Regions from separate parts of the Nonomuraea sp. NPDC004580 genome, predicted to be linked through region 3. Evidence: riboswitches for the same ligand, from Rfam matches in the RefSeq annotation. Region 3 holds a riboswitch; each other region holds the start of a gene.
The links. Region 3 has a riboswitch for cyclic di-AMP ahead of ABZW11_RS43625 (GH25 family lysozyme). Riboswitches for the same ligand answer to the same signal wherever they lie in the genome.
Positions count from the first base shown of each region.

Region 1: another riboswitch for cyclic di-AMP. It lies ahead of ABZW11_RS19220 (hypothetical protein); the one in region 3 lies ahead of ABZW11_RS43625 (GH25 family lysozyme).
Region 2: another riboswitch for cyclic di-AMP. It lies ahead of ABZW11_RS38710 (CHAP domain-containing protein); the one in region 3 lies ahead of ABZW11_RS43625 (GH25 family lysozyme).

Region 1 is NZ_JBEXLH010000016.1:107,670-111,827, reverse strand. Features, by position in the region: gene ABZW11_RS19235 (PadR family transcriptional regulator) at 1-430, opposite strand, end outside; gene ABZW11_RS19230 (hypothetical protein) at 436-678, shown strand; gene ABZW11_RS19225 (DUF5302 domain-containing protein) at 727-927, shown strand; cyclic di-AMP (ydaO/yuaA leader) riboswitch at 1,095-1,235, shown strand; partial or broken gene ABZW11_RS19220 (hypothetical protein) at 1,481-1,906, shown strand; gene ABZW11_RS19215 (alpha/beta hydrolase) at 2,071-2,916, shown strand; gene ABZW11_RS19210 (helix-turn-helix domain-containing protein) at 2,950-3,306, opposite strand; gene ABZW11_RS19205 (NAD(P)-dependent oxidoreductase) at 3,361-3,966, shown strand; gene ABZW11_RS19200 (DUF4032 domain-containing protein) at 3,973-4,158, opposite strand, start outside.
Region 2 is NZ_JBEXLH010000064.1:17,811-21,968, reverse strand. Features, by position in the region: gene ABZW11_RS38730 (RNA polymerase sigma factor) at 1-95, opposite strand, end outside; gene ABZW11_RS38725 (YciI family protein) at 137-577, opposite strand; gene ABZW11_RS38720 (hypothetical protein) at 676-1,224, opposite strand; gene ABZW11_RS38715 (hypothetical protein) at 1,260-1,592, shown strand; gene ABZW11_RS38710 (CHAP domain-containing protein) at 1,655-2,353, opposite strand; cyclic di-AMP (ydaO/yuaA leader) riboswitch at 2,366-2,502, opposite strand; gene ABZW11_RS38705 (Gfo/Idh/MocA family oxidoreductase) at 2,620-3,573, opposite strand; gene ABZW11_RS38700 (aldo/keto reductase) at 3,656-4,158, opposite strand, start outside.
Region 3 is NZ_JBEXLH010000091.1:20,704-24,861, forward strand. Features, by position in the region: gene mqo (malate dehydrogenase (quinone)) at 13-1,455, shown strand; cyclic di-AMP (ydaO/yuaA leader) riboswitch at 1,645-1,788, shown strand; gene ABZW11_RS43625 (GH25 family lysozyme) at 1,801-2,544, shown strand; gene ABZW11_RS43630 (SDR family oxidoreductase) at 2,558-3,301, opposite strand; gene ABZW11_RS43635 (PAS domain-containing sensor histidine kinase) at 3,458-4,158, shown strand, end outside.

The DNA of each region.
Region 1 (4,158 bases), on a different contig from region 3:
AGGGTCTCCTGAGCTCGGCGAGGGTGTCGTCGGCCCACTGGAGGCCGGTGCGGGCCATGGCGAGGCCGAGCGTGTGGGCGTGGTGGCCGAACTCGCCGGGCCGCAACGACTCCAGCTTCTCCAGCCGCGCCACGTAGCGTGCCCTGATGCGCTCGACCACGGCGACGGCCTGGTCGCGGTCCACCAGGTGCAGCAGGAACGCCTGGAGCGCGACCTCGCTGCGTACGGTCATCGCGGCGTCGTGCTCCTCCATCCACCCGCGCAGCTCCCGGCGGCCGTCGGGCGTGATGCGGTAGATCTTGCGGCCCCTCGCGCCCTCCGACTCGACCTCCACGAGCCCGTCGGCGGTCATCTTCACCAGCTCGGGATAGATCTCCGTGTGCCCGGCCTGCCAGACGTGGTTGAGCGAGTGGTCGAACGTCTTGGCCAGGCGGCATGGTGGCGGTCCTCATCGTCTACACGGCGGAGTTCGCCGCGAGCGTACCCGGGGCGGGCGCGGCCGCCGCGCACGCCTCCGCCGCCGCGCTGGTCGTGCCGTCGCTCGGGGTGGCGGGCGCGGCGATCGCCCTGGTCGCGCTGGTGGCGCTGCCCGACAGGCGGCTCGCGGACCCGGCAGAGCCGGCGGACCGGCCGCCACGGCGGCCTGAAGACACGGTGGAGGCCGGTTTCGCGTCATGAGCGGGGGCGTGCGAAGCTTTGTGTGTCCCCAACACCATGGAGGTCCTCATGGCGGATACACCGGAGCCGGAAGTCAGCGAAACTCCCGAGGACGAGATGAAGCGCAAGTTCCGCGAAGCGCTGGAGCGCAAGCGCAGCCAGCAGGCGGGCGCGGGCGCGGGTGGCAGGGGCGTCGACCCATCGAAGATCCACGGGGCGCACGGCCCGGCTGCCAATAAGAGATCGTTCAGGCGCAAGAGCGGCGGCTGAGGACTGATTCCTCAGGGGGCACGGCATGCCGTGCCCCCTTTTTGTATGCATTCCCGCTGAAGGTAGATCTTTGTCCGATTTGTGGTGAAACGTTTGCGGGTGTCCGATCCCATCGTTAGAGTGTTCGCCATTACCAGCCGGTGACCTAGTCCTTACCCAAGACGGACGACCGGCTGGCGCCGAATCCCGAACCATTCGGGAACCGGGGAACCACCCTCATCCGGGGTGAATCCGGCCCGCGCGGCCGGTAGGGCAACTCCACCGCCCGAACCCGTCAGCTAACCCGGTAGGCGTGATGGAGAGGATTGCGTATCACATGTTTCAGCGCGTCGTACCCCCAGACCGCTCTTTGACGGCCGCCCGCTGAGCGGCCCCCTTCCCCAGGCTCGTCATTTGCGCTCCGCGTAGCGCCGCGGGGTCCCCGCCCCGCCGCGCCCTCATCCCCTCGCGCCCGAGCGCAACTCCCCTGTCCCCTCGTGAAGGGTTTTGCTGCTTCATGTCTGCCCGTTTCAGCCTGCGTTCCCTCGCCACGCTGACCGCCTGCTGCGTCGGCATGCTGACCTGCGCCAGTACCGCCGCGCACGCCGACACCCCCGACAAAAACAAGAAGATCCTGCTCAAGGGCTCGACCACGGCCTCGTACTTCTGGGACGACGGCTCCGGCCGGGCCGGTGACACCGGGCTGCCGGCCAGCGGCAAGCCCATGCAGAAGGGTCTGGCCGCCAGCCCGAGCTGGCCGCTGCTGACCGAGGGTTACGTGGTCTACAAGGGCAAGAAGGCGCCCTTCTTCGTCGGTGACCGCGGGCCGGGCGAGCCCTCCAGTCGCGGCATCATGCTCGACCTCGACGCCAAGACGTTCGCCGAGCTGACCGGCGGCAGGTTCAACTCCAGCACGCTCGGTGTGGACGGCGTCGGCGGCCAGGGCCACATCGAGGTCGAGTACGTCATCACCAAGTGGGGCGACGGCGTGGGCAAGAAGAACCACCCGGTCCCGTTCTCGACCGGCGCCTGGTCCAGGCGCGACAGGAACCCGGCGCCCCCGCCCGCCGAGCAGGAGCAGGGCTCCCAGGCCGGTGGCATCGCCGTACCGGCCGCCCGCTGACGGCTTTACGCCACACGTACCAGAATGACATTCTGGTCTGCGTGACGACCCGTGTAGCCGCAAACGGCATCGAGATCGCCTATGACAGCTTCGGCGCACCCACAGGGCGGCCGCTCCTCCTGATCATGGGGCTCGGCGCGCAGCTCATCCAATGGGACGAAGGGCTCTGCCGGCTCCTCGCGGAGCAGGGACACCACGTCGTACGGTTCGACAACCGCGACGCGGGACTGTCCACGCACCTCCACGACGCGGGCGTCCCCCAGCCGGGGGCGCCCGCGCCGTATTCGCTGACGGACATGGCCGCCGACACCGCCGCGTTCATGGACGCCATCGGCTGGCCGTCCGCGCACGTCGTGGGCGCCTCGATGGGCGGCATGATCGCCCAGACGCTGGCCATCGAGCACCCCGAGCGGGTGCTGACGCTCACCTCCATCATGTCCACGCCGGGACCCGACGTGGTCCCGCCCACCCCCGAGGCGATGACCGCGCTCATGACGCCGCCGCCCACCGACCGCGCCGGCGTGCTCGACCAGTCGGTGGTGACCTGGTCGGTGATCGGCTCACCGGGCTACGAGCTGGACGAGGAAGCCATCAGGGAACGGGCCGGCCTGGCCTACGACCGGTGCTTCGATCCGGCGGGCACGGCCCGGCAGTTCGCGGCCATCAGGGCGTCGGGCGACCGTACGCGGGCGCTGGCGGGCGTCCGCGCCCCCACGCTGGTGATCCACGGCGAGGCCGACCCGCTGATCCCGGTGGCCGGCGGCCGGGCGACGGCGGAGGCGGTGCCGGGGGCGCGCCTGGTGACGTATCCGGGGATGGGGCACGACCTGCCGAAGGCCCTGTGGCCCGACATCGTCGCCGAGATCACCAAGCAGACCGCGTCCTGATCCCTCCAGCTCTGATCGGCCCGCTGAGGCCGATCAGAGCTGGGCGTGCCTCTCGCGGCAGCGCATGATCTCGTGGACGTTGTCCTCCGCCCACTCGGCCACCACCGAGATCGGCCCGTGCAGCGAGCGCCCGAGGTCGGTCAGCGTGTACTCGACCCGCGGCGGCACCTCCGCGAACACCTCGCGCGTCAGCAGCCCGTCCTGCTCCATCGCCCGCAACGTCTGGGTCAGCACCTTGGGCGTGACCCCGCCGATCCGCGTCCTGAGCTGGGTGAACCGCATCGGCCCGCCGATGAGGCAGAGCAGCACGAGGGCCGACCACTTGTCGCCGATCCGGTCGAGGACCACCCGGGTCGGGCAGCCGGGATCGAAGACGTCGCCAGTATCCATGGGGTACTTATAGCACGATGAAGTAACCAGTACCCGATGGATACTCTTGGCCGTATGAAGATCCTTGTCTTTGGCGCGACCGGCATGGTCGGGCAGCGCATCGCCGCCGAGCTCCGCGACCGCGGCCACGAGGTGACCGGCGTCAGCCGCAGCGGCGGCCCCGTCAAGGGGGACGTCCGCGACACCGCCGCCCTGGCGCCCGGCCACGACGCCGTCGTCTCCGCCATCGCCCCGCCGCGCGACGGCACCGAGCCCGAGCCGCCGTTCATCGAGGCCAACAAGGCGCTCATCGACGGCCTGCGCGTGGCCGGGGTGCGCCGGCTGATCGTGGTCGGCGGTGCCGGCAGCCTCCAGGTGGCCCCCGGCCAGGACCTCGTGGACACGCCGGAGTTCCCCGAGATCTACAAGAAGGAGGCGCTGGCCGGGCGGACCCTGCTGCGCCTCTACCGCGAGGTCGACGACCTCGACTGGACGTTCGTCTCCCCGGCGGCGGAGATCGCGCCGGGGGAGCGCACCGGCGTGTTCAGGGTGGGCGGCGACACCCTGCTCAGCGACGAGCAGGGCCGCAGCTTCATCAGCGCAGAGGACTACGCGGTCGCGATCGCCGACGAGCTGGAGAAGAACGCCGGCGTGCGCAAGCGCATCTGCGTCGCCTACTGACCGGGCCTACTGATCGGCGTCCTCTGGTAGCAGCGCCCGCTCGTCGGGCTTGTGCACGAGGATGTTGTCCACGTACGACTCCACCGCCTTGGCCAGCCCGACGTCGGCACCCGACTGCTCCGACAGGTACCACCGGTGGTCCAGGATCTCGTGGAAGAGCTGCGCGGGCTCCAGCTTGCCGCGCAGCTCGGC
Region 2 (4,158 bases), on a different contig from region 3:
ACGTCACGGACGAGCCCGGCGAGCCCGGCGATGAGCCGCGCCGCCTCGATCCGCCAGACCGCCTCGATCGTCCGCTGGACGTCAGAATCCGCCACCGGCCCATGAGACCAGTCAGCCCCACGACTCGCAACCGGGATCAGGGGCGAGGCTCGTCTCCCAGCAGGCGCTCGCGCAGGGCATGGTCGTATGCGCGCTGTTCCGGCGACAGCGTCCCCTCGGGCATGTCAGAGCCGTCGAACACCTGCCACACCTCCAGGCCGACCCCGTCGTTCCCCGGCGGCACCGGGACGCGCAGCGCCCACTCGATGGCCTCCTCGCGCGACTTGACCTGGATCAGCCAGAAGCCCGCGATCAGCTCCTTGGCCTCGGTGAACGGCCCGTCGATGACGGTCGCCCTGCCGTCGCTGTAGGAGATCTGGGCGCCGTGCGAGCTGGGATAGAGGCCCTCGGCCGCCAGCAGCACGCCCGCCTTGGTCAGCGATTCGTTGTAGGCGCGCATGCCGTCCACGAGTTCCTGGCTGGGCACCGCCCCCGCCTCGGTCTCGGCGCTCGCCTTACCCACGATCATGAACTTCATCGGTTCTCCTCGCATCTCTTCGAACGTTCTCGGCAAGGCGTCGAACGGCTGCGTCCTGGATCGACTCGCCCCGCGACCCTTCTTCGCGGCGCCGGACGTCAGGTCTGCGGCCAGGGCGGTGGGGTGGTGAGGGCGTGGAGGGCTTCGCGGGCGTTGCGGCCGGCGCCGGCGGAGACCTCTTTGCCTTCCCGGTCGCGCGCGACGGCCAGGACGAGGCCCTCGGCCGGGTTGTGGGCCAGCGTGATCGTGTGGCCGCCGGTCAGCAGGGCGTCGGCGGTGGCCGAGCGGTCCTGCTGGGCGTCCTTGCCGAGCAGGACGTGCGCGCCGACCAGGCCGGCGACCGGCTTGCGGTGCCGGCCGAGCAGCACGGGCTCGCCGTACGGGTCGGCGACCTGGCGTACGAGGTCGCCCAGCTTGGACCGCGCGGTCGACAGCGGCACGAGCGGCAGGCCGGTGAGCACCCCGCCCACCCTGAAGAGCGGCACGATGGCCGCCCACTCCCAGCGCTCGCGGGTGATCATGATGGTCCTGCCGTCCTTGGCCTCCTCCACGAGCCTGCCCCAGCGGGCGCGGGCGTCCTCGACCGCGAAGGGGACTCCCAGCATCGACACCATCTCGTCGTACGACGGCCGCTCACCGTGGATCATCGCCAAATGGTAAGGCGCCTTACAACTTTCCGCAATTGACCGCCTGGGCGGAACCGGGTTACCGTCCCGAGCGTGGCACGCAGCGGCTGGCCCTGGCCCGCGGGTCGATGCGGACGGAGCCGTTGCTGCTGGTGCTGGACGAGCCGACCGCCGCACTGGACGCACCGGCCGAGAGCGCGGTCTTCGCCCGCTACGCCGAGGCGGCCGGGAGCCGTCCGGGAGCCGTCACGTTGCTGATCACCCACCGCTTCCCCACCGTGCGGATGGCGGATCTGATCGTCGTGCTCGACGAAGGCCGGATCGTGCAGTGCGGCACCCACGACGAGCTCAGCGAGATCCCGGGGCCGTACGCCGACCTCCTGACATGACGAACGCGCGCCCCCGGAAGGGGCGCGCGTTCCGCTGTCACGAAGAGGGACGCGAGGGAAGGTCAGCCGGCGTACTCGGGGTAGCCGTAGCCGACGACCTGCGACTTCGGCCGGACCCGCTCTTCGACCTTGCCGTTGCCGGTGTTGCCCTCGATGGTGGAGATGGTGCCGTCGTGGTTGTCCTTGACGACGAAGCCGACGTGCTGGATGTCGCTCAGGGAGTCGCCGCCCTTCCAGGAGAAGAACACCACGGCACCCGGCTTGGCCTCGTGGCCGAAGCGCTTGTTGGCGGCGAACCACTTGGCGTGGGCGACGGTCCAGGCGTCCCAGCCGACCTGCGGGCGGGCGCCGGTCTGCTCGCCGACCCAGGAGACGAACATCGAGCACCAGGCGGCGTTCAGGTAAGCGTTGCGGCTGCCGCCGTCACGGGCGACGGTCTCGGCGGCACGCTGGGAGTTGGCGTACCACTGCTGGAACTTGGTCCCGCCGCCGCTGGCGTTCTCGGAGACGCCCACCTGCGCCCTGGCGACGGCCAGGACCTGGTCGGCGGTGGCGGTGATCTTGGTTTCGTCACGCTCGCCCGCCTTGTGGGCGGCGAGCGCGGTGGCCGGGTGCTTCGCGGCGGTGGCCGCGGCGACGGCGGTGGAGGTGTCGGCGTGGGCCGCGGCGGGGACGCCGAAGGCCGAGGCCAGGACGCCGGCGCCGAGGACGGCGCGGGCGATGGTGCTCTTCGAGACAGCGGTAAGACGATGCTTGGCCATCGAGGGGGTTGCTCCTTGCTTCCATGCCGCTTACCGGGTTAGCTGACGGGTTCGGGCGTGGAAGCTGCCCTACGGCACCGAAGTGCCGATTCACCCCAAAGGACATGGGTCCCCGGTTCCGCGCGTGGCGGATTCAGCGGTCACAGGACGATCCTGTGATGTGTCGTGCGATGGTCTGACATAGCCGGACAAACCGGACGTATGCCTCAAGATGCCCCATAAGGTAATACATGAGGCAAGAGGATTACAAATCCATAAAAGTAAAGTCAGCGGAGCTGACTGCGCGCCTTGGCCAGAAGCCCCATCATGGCAAGGGATTCGTCAAGCGGCATGATCGAGGATTCGGTCCTGCCTTCGGCCGTGGCGGCGCGGACTTCGCGGAGCTCTCCGGCGTAACCGTTGTCGGCCGGGTCGAGCACGTGCTCCTCCGGCTCCATCGCCGGCCCGGAGAGGACGATCCGCTGCGGTGCCCAGAACGGCGCCTGGATGTCCGCCCGCATCTGGGTACCTACAACACTGGCCCCGTTCGGGTAATTCCCGAGCAATGAGGTGGCCACGAGAGCGTGCCGCCCGCCGGGGTAACGCAAGACGCCGGCCGCCTCCGCGTCAACGCCGTTCGGGGCCAGGGAGCCGGTGACGTGCAGGTCGGTGGGCATGCCCAGGATGAGCTGGGCCAGCCCGAACGGGTAGATCCCGAGGTCGAGCAGGGCGCCGCCGCCCAGCTCCGGCGCCCACAGGCGGTGCGCCGGGTCGTACGGATGGGCGAAGCCGAAGCTCGCCTGCACCGACCGGATCTCCCCGAAGCGCGGATCCTCCGTGATGCGCCTGATGAGCGGGTTGAACCGCATCCACATGGCCTCCATCAGGAAGACCCCGGCCTCGCGGGCCAACCGCACCATCTTCTCCGCGTCGTCCACGGTCGCGGCCAGCGGCTTCTCGCACAGCACCGCCTTGCCCGCCGCGATCGCGGCCTCGGCGACCTGCAGGTGCTGGGCGTGCGGGGTGGCGACGTAGATCGCGTCCACCGCCGGGTCGGCGCACAACTCCTCATAGGACCCGTACGCCGACTCCGCGCCCAAAGCCGACGCCAGGGCCTGCGCCCTGGCCAGGTTCCTGCTTCCTACGGCGGCCACCCGCATGCCGGGCTCCGCCACGATCGCCGCACCCACGGTACGGGCGATGCCGCCGGTGGCGGCTATTCCCCAAGTGAAATCTCGCACGCCGGCGATCGTATCCGGAAGGCAAATAGGGGCTTATGTCGGTGGTGCCGGAAATATCAGGAATGTCGTTTTGTCACATCCGTCACTCGAACGAGTCGGGGTCGGGCCCGAGCCGCTGCCCCCGGCTGAGCGCGCCGATGGCCGCGAGGTCCTCGGCGTCCAGGATGAAGTCGAAGACGTCGATGTTCTCGGCGATCCGGGCCGGCGTCACCGACTTCGGGATCACCACGTTCCTGAGCTGCAGGTGCCAGCGCAGCACGATCTGCGCCGGCGTCTTGCAGTGCTTGTCGGCCAGCACCCGCAGCGCCGGGTCGTCGAGCAGCCCCCTGCCCTGCCCCAGCGGGCTCCACGCCTCGGTGAGGATGCCGTTGGCCTCGTGGAACTCGCGCATCTGCCGCTGCTGGAAGTAGGGGTGGAGCTCGATCTGGTTGATGGCGGGGACGATGTCGGCCTCGTCCATGAGCCTGGTGAGCGTCTCGACGGTGAAGTTGGAGACGCCGATGGCCTTGGCCCGGCCGTCCCGGTAGATCTTCTCCATGGCCTTCCACGCCTGCACGTACTTGTCCTGGCGCGGCATCGGCCAGT
Region 3 (4,158 bases):
AGGTGAGCCGGGGTGGGCTACGACGTGGTCCTGGTCGGCGGTGGCATCATGAGCGCCACCTTGGGCGTGCTGCTGCGCCGCGTACAGCCGGACTGGTCGGTGCTCGTCCTGGAGCGGCTCGACGGCCTCGGCCTGGAGAGCTCGTCGGCCTGGAACAACGCCGGCACCGGGCACGCGGGACTGTGCGAGTTCAACTACACGCCGCTCACCGGCGACGGCTCGATCGACGTCGGCGGGGCCATCGCCATCAACGAGCAGTTCCAGCTCTCCCGGCAGCTGTGGGCCGGCCTGGTCGAGGAGGGCACGCTGGGCGATCCCGCCGGGTTCATCCGGCCGGTGCCGCATCTCTCCTTCGCCCGGGGCGCGGCCGGGGTCGAGCACCTGCGGCTGCGGCACGCGGCGCTGCGCGATCATCCGCTGTTCGAGGGGCTTGAGTTCATCCGCGACCGGGCGGTGATGGCGGAGCTGCTGCCGCTGATGTTCGCCGGCCGGCCCGCCGGTGAGCAGGTGGCGCTGTGCCGTTCCCGTGGCGGCACCGACGTCGACTACGGCGTGCTGACCCGGCGGCTGTTCGCCGCGCTCGAACGCGACGGCGTCGAGGTGCGGACCGGGCACGAGGTGCGCGGGCTCTCCCATGACCGCAGGTCGTGGCGGCTGCGGGTGCGCGACCTGGCGGGTTCCCGCGACTACGGGGTGCGCGGGTCGTTCGTGTTCCTGGGGGCGGGCGGCGGCACGCTGCCGCTGCTGCAGAGCGCCGGGGTGGCGGAGACGCGGGCGTACGGGGGGTTCCCGATCAGCGGGCGGTTCCTGCGTACGGACCGGGCCGAGCTGGTGGCCGGGCACCACGCCAAGGTCTACAGTCATGCCGAGCCGGGCGCGCCCGCCCTGTCGGTGCCGCATCTCGACACCCGGGTCGTGGACGGGCGCACATACCTGATGTTCGGCCCCTTCGCCGCGTTCTCGCCACGCTTCCTCAAGCGCGGCAGGCTCACCGACCTGCCGGGATCCGTCACCCCCGGCAACGTCATGACGCTGCTCGGCGCCGCCCGCGCCGAGCCCGCCCTGCTGCGCTACCTGGTCGGGCAGCTCGCGCAGACGCGCGGCGACCGGCTGCGGGCGCTGCGCCGGTTCGTCCCCGAGGCGCGGGCGGAGGACTGGGAGCCGATCACCGCGGGCCAGCGGGTGCAGGTGGTCAAGCCGGTGAACGGGCGCGGGTCGATCGCCGGGTTCGGCACCGAGGTGGTGACGTCGGCCCACGGGGGGCTCGCCGCCCTGCTCGGTGCCTCACCCGGGGCGTCGGCGTCCGTGGCGATCATGCTGGACGTGCTCGGACGCGCCTTCCCCGGCCGGGTGGACGGCTGGCGGCCGGCGTTGCGCGAGCTCGTGCCGTCGTACGGCGCCGCACCGCCGCCGGAGACCCTCACGAGGACGGCTCGAACGCTTCGTCTGGAGTGAATGCCGGAAAACTTTACCTATTTCCGAATCCGCGACGTACACGGGGTTTTCGGGCCTCTTACCAGGTCAGAGGCTGGAAAGTCCCTTTGGAGTACTTGCAGATACTTTTGCGAATTATGTACTTTTGCGGGTCGAGGGACCACCGCAGCGCGTGACCTCGCATCTTTGACCGGACCGTACGCCGTCTCCGGCGTACGGCCGCCGAATCCGCGTCCCGCGGAACCGGGGACCCACTTTCCGGGGTGAATCGGACGCCCGCTCATGCCCGTGTCCGTAGGGCACTTCCAGTCCCGAACCCGTCAGCTAACCCGGTAGGCGGCATGGAAGCAAGGAGTCAACATCCGCATGGCCAAGCTTGCCGAGAACCGCAAGCGCCTCGGACTGGCGCTCGGCGGAGCCGTACTCGCCGCCGTCACCGCCGTCACCGGCACCGCCGTCACCGGCACCGCACACGCCTCCACCACCGACCAGGTCGCCCCGCACGAGGCGGCCCAGCACAGCTCCGCCCTGACCTACGGCCTGGACATCTCCCACTACGAGCCGCTGTACGACTGGAGCGCCAGCTCTGCGCAGTTCGGCATCATCAAGGCCACCGAGGGGACCGACTTCGTCGACTCCTCCTTCGCCAGGCACTGGCGGGAGCTCGGCGAGAAGGGCATCGTGCGCGGCGCCTACCACTACGGCCACCCCGCCGACGATCCCATCGCCGACGCCAACCACTTCCTGGCCGCGGTGAACGCCCAGCCCGCCAAGGCCGGTGACCTGCTGGTCCTCGACCTGGAGACGACCGACGGCAAGTCCGTCGCCGAGGTGAACGCCTGGGCCAAGGCGTGGCTGTCGTACGTGGAGAACCAGACCGGCACCAAGCCGCTCTTCTACAGCGGCTGGAACTTCGCCGACACCTACGGCCACGGCCTGGCGCAGTACCCGCTCTGGGTCGCCCACTACAGCCGTGCCAAGGGCGCGATCACGCCGCCGGCCGACTGGAAGTCGTGGACGATCCACCAGTACACGGACGTCCCCATCGACCAGAACGTCTCGGCTCTGACGCCCGACCAGCTCCGCGCCCTGGGCCGCCAGTCCGTCTGACGTCTCGGGCGTTCTACCCGGCGGCGGCCCAGTCGCCGTAGCGAGCCCCGCCGAGCCGCGCCTCCCCCAGCGGCACGAGCGAGTGCTCGCCCAGCTCGCTCCCGAAGTAACGCGCGTGCGGGTCGGTGACCACCTCACGGGGGTCACCGAGCCCCGCCAGCGCCTGCCGGACGAACTCGTCCATCCTGACCCGCTCCGGCCCGGCCACCTCCAGCCGGCCGTTGAGCGGCGTACCCTCCGCGACCTCGCACAGCACCGCGGCCACGTCGTCCCCGGCGATCGGCTGGAACAGCACAGGCGCGATGCGCACCACTCCCCCGTCGGCGGCCTCGTCCGCGATGCCCTTCACGAACTCGAAGAACTGGGTCGCGTGCACCAGCGAGTACGGGATCCCCGACTTCTCGATCAGCTGCTCCTGTGTGACCTTCGCCCGGAAATATCCGTTGTCCGGCATGCGTTCGGTGCCGACGATGGACAACGCGACATGGTGCCCGACCCCCGCCTCCGACTCGGCGGCCAGCAGGTTGCCGGTGGAGGTCTCGAAGAACTCCAGGACGGCGGCCGGTTCGAACGACGGCGCGTTCGACACGTCGACCACCACCCGCGCCCCCTCCAGCGCTTCGGCGAGACCCTCGCCGGTGAGCGTGTTCACCCCGGTGTGCGGCGATGCCGCCACCGCCTCGTGGCCGTCGCGCGACAGCCTGCTCACCAGCTTCGATCCGATCAGGCCGGTCCCGCCGACCACCACGACCTTCATGACACGCCTCCCCCTCGCCGCAGTCCACCGCACCCTCCCCTTGCCACCTCCCGCTAAGCCCTCGGCTCGGCAAACTCCCGGCCTCGCGGTCACAGACCGCGAGGCTGCGCTGTCCTAGCTGGTGACAGGCTCGCTGAGCGCCTGGGGAGGAACCTGATGAGACACGACCATGCCGCGCTGCTCGCGGCCGTCCCGAACCCGTGCCTGGTCATGGCAGGGGACATGACGATCGTGGCGGCCAACCAGCCCTGCCTCGACGCCTGCGGGCGCGAGCGGGACGAGCTGATGGGCATGCCCGTGCTCATCCCGCGCGCCGACGAGCTGCACGAACGGGCGCGGGCGGCGCGGCGCTTCACCGCCGACGCCTCCCACGAGGTCCGTACGCCGCTGGCCGCGCTGCGCGTCAAGGTGGAGGCGGCCCGGCGGCACCCGGACGACGTCGACGTGACCGACCTGCTCGACCACGTCAGCGACGACCTCGACCGGCTGGAACACGTCACCACCGACCTGCTCCTGCTCTCCAGGCTCGAAGCCGGCCTCGACGACCGCGAACTGACCGACGTGAACCTGACCGCCCTGGTGGAGTCGGCCTCGGCCGGTGTCGGCGACGTGAGGCTCCGCCTGGACCCCACAGTCCTCACGCACGCCTCCTCCACCTACCTGACCCGCCTCCTGGCCATCCTCCTCGGCACCACCCGCCGCCCGGCGACCGTCACCCTGCACCGCACGGCCGACTACGCGGAACTTCGCCTGACCAGCGACGACCCCTCGGAAACCAGCGGCGAGCCGGCCGGCGACCAGGGAGGCACCGGCCTCTGCCTGGCCATCGCCCGCGCCATCACCACCGCCCACCACGG